2 linked regions of the Fulvivirga ulvae genome follow. Each later gene encodes a partner of the first gene's protein in a complex. Links are inferred from orthologs where the notes say so. Each region holds a gene or a part of one and is shown in the gene's direction. Other genes may lie near its edges.

The links.
Region 2: the proteins of hslU (region 1) and hslV are in contact, whole or in part, in a solved structure (PDB 1G4A), measured with the Escherichia coli proteins. The link is inferred for Fulvivirga ulvae from one-to-one orthologs.

The regions. Positions count from the first base shown.
Region 1 is NZ_CP089981.1:607,605-610,932, reverse strand. What follows is about bases 179-3,175. They hold hslU (ATP-dependent protease ATPase subunit HslU), read left to right. Parts: upstream 179-970; coding sequence 971-2,380; downstream 2,381-3,175. Other genes in these bases: LVD17_RS02610 (DUF4421 family protein), read left to right, coding at 2,396-3,175; porQ (type IX secretion system protein PorQ), read left to right, coding at 179-967. Outside these bases: more of porQ, read left to right, coding at 1-178; more of LVD17_RS02610, read left to right, coding at 3,176-3,328. UniProt on the Escherichia coli protein: ATPase subunit of a proteasome-like degradation complex; this subunit has chaperone activity. The binding of ATP and its subsequent hydrolysis by HslU are essential for unfolding of protein substrates subsequently hydrolyzed by HslV.
Region 2 is NZ_CP089981.1:6,738,141-6,741,311, reverse strand. What follows is about bases 325-3,164. They hold hslV (ATP-dependent protease subunit HslV), read left to right. Parts: upstream 325-1,393; coding sequence 1,394-1,936; downstream 1,937-3,164. Other genes in these bases: LVD17_RS27350 (aspartate aminotransferase family protein), read right to left, coding at 2,291-3,164; arsC (arsenate reductase (glutaredoxin)), read left to right, coding at 1,941-2,282; LVD17_RS27365 (pyruvate dehydrogenase complex dihydrolipoamide acetyltransferase), read left to right, coding at 325-1,267. Also shown: more of LVD17_RS27365, read left to right, coding at 1-324; more of LVD17_RS27350, read right to left, coding at 3,165-3,171. UniProt on the Escherichia coli protein: Protease subunit of a proteasome-like degradation complex believed to be a general protein degrading machinery. The complex has been shown to be involved in the specific degradation of heat shock induced transcription factors such as RpoH and SulA.

The DNA.
Region 1 (3,328 bases):
CCATGCACAGGTAGGCGGACAACGGTCATATGAGTTCTTAAATATTCCCTATTCGGCAAGAACCAGCGGGCTTGGAGGTGTAAATGTGTCACTGGCAGATGTTGATCTTAATATGGTCTATAGCAACCCGGCCCTGACTTCAGATACTCTGTCTGGCCATCTGTCATTTAACTACCTTTCCTACTTTGCCGATATCAATAGCTTTTCGTTTGTATATCAGCATGACTTCGGTAAGTATGGGGAATGGTTTTTTGGGGCCAATCATTTTGACTACGGCACCATTGAAAGCTTTGACAATACCGGAGCTGATTTGGGAGAAGTGGAATCCGGAGAGACAGTGGTCTACCTGGGGAGAAGCCATAGTATAGCGCATTTTACGGTAGGCGCTACCTTTAAATTCGTCAACTCGTCTATTGCAGGATATACTTCTAATGCCCTTGCCATGGATATCGGAGGTGTCTTTAAGCATCCTTCGCAAAAGTTTACTACAGGGCTGGTGTTTAAAAATATTGGGTTGGTTACTTCTCAATACACCGATACTGACGAAGCTAAACTACCTTTTGATGTACAGTTTGGTGCTAGTTTTAAGCCTAGCCACATGCCCTTCAGGTTCTCATTTACAGGCTACAACCTGTATCAGAGAGATGTCAGCTACTACGACCCGGCTCAAATGCCGGCAGATGACAAGCCGGGAGCCTTCGATAAAATATTCAGGCATATTGTAATAGGGACAGAGCTCCTGCTAACAAAAAATGTAAATTTAAGGATGGGATATAACCATTTGATCAGGCAAGAGTTAAAGTTAGAAAACACTTCCGGTGGAGCCGGATTCTCATTCGGTCTGATGTTTAGGATAAAAGCCTTTGAGTTTGCCTACAGCAGGGGAGGATATCATGTGGCTGGTGGATCCAATAACTTTACACTTACTGCCAACACAAACTTATTTTTTAGAAAAGGAAAATTGTAAATCATGATAGATCAGAAAACATATTTTACGCCAAAGCAGATAGTAGAAGAACTTGATAAATACATCATTGGGCAGAAGGATGCTAAACGCAATGTAGCCATTGCACTGCGTAACCGCTGGAGAAGGATGAATGTAAAGACGGATATGCAGGGCGAGATTGTTCCCAACAATATTTTAATGATCGGTGCAACCGGAGTGGGGAAAACAGAAATAGCCAGAAGACTGGCTAAAATAGCCAATGCACCGTTCACAAAAGTGGAAGCTTCGAAATTTACTGAGGTAGGATATGTTGGCCGTGATGTGGAAAGTATGGTCAGGGACCTGGTAGAACAGTCAGTAAACCTGGTTAAAGAGGAGAAGAAGGAAGAAGTAAAGATGAAAGCTGAACAAATTGTAGAGGATATAATTCTGGATGCACTGATTCCTCCGTTAAAGAGCAACGGTTTCAGTCAAAAGAATCCGGCTTCTACAAGCACACCTACAGGAGAGCTACCCCAGACAGAGCAGGAGCTCAATGAAAAGACCCGTGAGCGCTTCCGGGAGAAGATCAGAAGCGGGGAAATGGAAGACCGAAAAATTGAAATTAATGTACAAAAGCCTGCAAATGCAGGCGTAGGCATGATAGGTGGTGGTATGATGGATGAATCCTCGATGATCAACCTGCAGGAAATGATCAGTGGCATGATGCCCAAGAAAAATAAAAAAAGAAAGGTTACTATTGGAGAAGCACGGAAAATATTGATGGAAGAAGAGTCTTCGAAGCTCATCGATATGGATGAAGTAAAAGACCTGGCAATAAAAAAGGCGGAGAACACGGGGATTATTTTCATAGATGAGATAGATAAAATTGCCGGTGGCGCTTCCAAGAAGGGGGGCGGTGGCCCTGATGTAAGCAGGGAAGGAGTACAGCGTGACCTGTTGCCTGTTGTGGAAGGAAGTACGGTAAATACAAAATACGGCATAATGAGGACGGATCACGTACTATTTATAGCTGCCGGAGCGTTTCATATAGCCAAACCGTCTGATCTGATTCCGGAGCTACAGGGCCGGTTCCCGATCAGGGTAGAGCTGGATAATCTGACCAAGGAAGATTTTTATCACATACTTAAAGAACCAAGGAATGCTCTGACTAAACAGTATGAAGCGTTGCTGGCATCAGAAGATGTGGAACTTTCTTTCCAGGCAGATGCGTTGGAAGAAATAGCTGAAACTGCCTTCCATATTAATACCGAGGTTGAGAATATAGGGGCACGAAGGTTACATACCGTCATGAGCCAGTTACTTAACGAATTTTTGTTTGATGTGCCCGATAAGATCGGCCCGAACGCCAAAATAGTAGTGACCAGGGAGATGGTTAAAGAAAAATTATCTGGTTTGGTTAAAAACAAAGACTTAAGTGAATACATACTTTAAATACAACCTTTTAAGTTGAAGAAGTTACTTCTTTTAACAACTATTACTTTCGGTCTGTTTGTTGCAGCATTTGCGCAAACAGATAGTATAACAGCGGTCAGGGAGGCCTATATTCAGGAGTTTCCCGACCGGTTTTATTTGAAGCCAATTCTCACGGTGCGTAATATGAGCTTGAGGGTAGATGATAAGGTGGGAGATCAGCAATCCGTTAAATACGAGCCTATTAATAACACCTATCTGGGGCTGGGCCTATATATGTTTAACCTCGGTCTTGAGCTCTCATTAAGGTTACCCTCCAGTGATGAGGACGAGCAGCAGTATGGTGAGACCAGTGCATTTGATTTCCAGACCAATATTTATACAAAGCGCTGGGGTGCAGATGTGGCATACCAGAACTACGAAGGCTTTTATATCAAAAATCCGGAGGACAGATTTCTTGAATGGAGAAGCGACCATCCTTTTATTCAGAGAGAGGACCTGGAAGTGATGAATTTTCAGCTTAATGGATTTTATATGTTCAATAACGATAAGTTTTCTTATCGTTCGTCATATATGCAGGCCGATAAGCAAAAGAAAAGTGCAGGATCGTTTCTTTTAGGGACTACATTCGGCGTATTCAGATTTCGGGCTGATTCGTCATTAATACCGGTGTCGGGGGAGGCAGCAAATTCTGATAAAGGTCATGTGGAGGCAGGTAAGTTTACCACGTTGGGTATATTGCCGGGATATACCTATAACTTTATATTGAAGGATTTCTATCTTAATCTTTCCTTCTCCGCAGGGCCTGCGAACATCTGGACCCGATCAACTACCACAGAAGGAACCGACTCAGCAGTTAAGATCAGGCCTGTTGTAGGTGCCAGAGTGGCCGTTGGTTATAACAGCGAGAAATTCTTTTGTGGCTTCAGTATGGTAAGCCAGTCAGTAAGTTATGGGCTGGACAATATT
Region 2 (3,171 bases), 6.1 Mb from region 1 along the record:
GATCACCATGCCTAAAATGAGCGATACCATGACTGAAGGTACAATTGCCTCATGGTTGAAGAAAGAGGGAGACCAGGTACAGGCAGGAGATATACTTGCTGAGGTGGAGACAGACAAAGCCACTATGGAACTGGAAGCCTATGAAGAGGGCACACTTCTGTATATAGGAGTAAAAGAGGGTGATTCAGTTGAGGTAGATGGAGTAATGGCTATAATCGGTGAGAAAGGAGCTGATTTTGAAAAGCTGTTAAAATCCCATAAGGCAAAGCAAAAATCAGGTGGAGGAGCCGAAGATAAAAAAGAGAAAAAAGAAACAAAATCTGCTCCTTCGGCCTCGGAAAAGGAGGATGATACCAGAGATACAAAAACTCCTTCTACCACCGGGGAAGGCAGAGTGAAGGCCTCTCCGCTAGCCAAAAAAATGGCAGAAGAAAAAGGCTATGATATTTCAAAAATTAAAGGTTCCGGTGACAACGGGCGTATTGTAAAACGAGACGTTGAGGAATACACGCCCGCTACTGAGGTGGTGCAGAAGGCTGCTGAGGAAAAAGGAACATCTTTCAATATACCTCAGGTTGTAGGAGAGGAAAGCTACGAAGAGGTGAATGTTTCTCAGATGAGAAAGACCATCGGAAAGAGACTTTCAGAGAGCAAGTTTACCGCACCTCACTTTTATATCACCATGGAGATCAACATGGATAAGGCTATAGAGGCCAGAAAATCCATGAATGAATTCTCTCCGGTTAAGATTAGCTTTAATGATATTGTTATTAAAGCCGTTGCGGCTGCATTGAGACAGCACCCCAAAGTGAACTCATCGTGGCTTGGAGATAAGATCAGGTATAACAAACACATCCATATTGGTGTTGCAGTTGCAGTTGACGAGGGACTTTTGGTTCCGGTAGTGAGATTTGCTGACAATAAATCTTTGTCGCATATTTCTGCTGAAGTTAAACAACTGGCAGAAAAAGCGCACAGCAAAAAGCTGCAACCATCAGATTGGGAGGGCAATACGTTTACTATTTCTAATCTTGGAATGTTTGGGGTTGAAGAATTTACTGCTATTATCAATCCGCCAGATTCATGCATTTTAGCAGTTGGAGGTATAAAAGAAACTGCTATTGTTAAAAATGGTCAGCTTGTACCTGGTAATGTCATGAAAGTAACACTGTCCTCAGACCACCGAGTAGTGGACGGAGCCTTGGGAGCTGCTTTCCTTCAAACTCTTAAAGGGTTGTTAGAAAACCCGGTGAGAATACTGGTTTAATAAAGAAGATAAAACAATATACCCTGACAATTTTGTTTAATTGTCAGGGTATATTGTTTAATATAAACAGTATCTCATACTCTTGTGTATCTGGGAGCTGATATTAAATAACACACTAAAATGGGAATGACTAAAGTAAGATCAACAACCGTATTAGCGGTTATACATAATGGAGAAGTAGCAATAGGTGCTGACGGGCAAGCCACAATGGGTAACTACGTTGCTAAAAGTAACGTAAAAAAGATCAGAAAACTTCAGGACGGCAAGATAGTCACTGGTTTTGCCGGATCTACTGCAGATGCCTTTACTCTTCTTGAAAGATTTGACGAGAAGCTGAATAGTTATGGAGGCAATATGAAACGAGCGGCTATTGAGCTGGCTAAGGACTGGCGTACGGATCGCTACCTCAGGAAACTTGAAGCCATGCTAATCACTGCCGACAAGAGCGAAGTACTGGTAGTTTCCGGAACAGGCGATGTACTTGAACCCGATAATAACATTGCTGCTATAGGATCAGGAGCTATGTATGCTCAATCTGCCGCTCTGGCCCTGAAAAAGCATGCACAAGGTCTGTCCGCTGAGGATATTGTAAGAGAGAGCTTAAATATAGCCGCTGATATCTGTATCTATACCAATCATAATCTGGTAATTGAAACCATAAAAGATTAAAATTATGCTGACCATATATCATAATCCCAGATGCCGTAAAAGCCGCGAGACTTTAAATATTATTGAGGACTCAGGGGCCATGGTGGAGGTAGTCGAATACCTGAAGACACCTCCGGCGAAGGGAGATTTAAAGCGTATTGTAGAAAAGCTTGGTATTAAACCTGAGGATTTAATAAGAAAGGGTGAGACTGTATACAAAGAGAAATATAAAGGTAAGAGCCTTACTGATGATGAATGGATAGATGCCATGGAAGAAAACCCCATTCTGATTGAAAGGCCCATAGTGGTCAAAGGTGATACCGCTGTTATAGGCCGTCCTCCCGAAAATGTAAAAGATTTGCTCTGACCATCTCTTTAGTGGTGGTTATCCAGTTGATTTATAGCATCAATTATAATTTTACATGCTTCCTGTATCTCGTCATTTGAGATGTTTATAGGAGGTGCAATTCTGAAGCTGTTGGGGCAGGATAGGAACCAAAAACAGATGACCCCATTTTTTAAGCACTCCTGTACTATGAATGCTACCTCCTCACTGGTTTCAAACTCAAACGCAAAGAGAAGTCCCTTACGCCTGATCTCTTTGATCCTTTCATGTTGAAGTAGCTGCTCGAAAAGCAGTCCTTTGCCGTCAACGTTATCGAGCAGCCCCTCATCTTCAATAACATTGAGGGTAGCGAGTGCAGCGGCACAGCACACCGGATTCCCTCCAAAAGTGGTGATATGGCCTAGCATTGGGTTATGTGTCAGGCACTGCATAATTTCGTAAGATGAAACGAACGTGCCAATTGGCAAACCTCCCCCGAGAGCTTTGGCAGAAGTTAGTATATCGGGAACAACATCAAAATGCTCAAATGCAAATAACTTCCCGGTTCTGCCGATCCCGGTTTGTATTTCATCGAAAATAAGGAGAGTACCTGTTTCGTTGCATTTTGCTCTTAAAGCCTGCATGTACTTGGCAGACGGAATCCTTACCCCCGCGTCTCCTTGAATAGTTTCTATAATAACACAAGCTGTTTTAGTAGTGATGTTATCCAGATCAGTGATACTATTGAAGTCTATAAACCTTACTTCCGGCAATAACGGCCTGAAAGCATATTTTTTCACCTCATTTCCAGACACACTTAAAGAGCCATGAGTGCTTCCGTGGTAAGATCTTCGACAAGTGATGATCTCGGTCCTTCCTGTATACCGCTTGGCTAGTTTTAAGGCGCCTTCGTTGGCCTCGGTGCCACTGT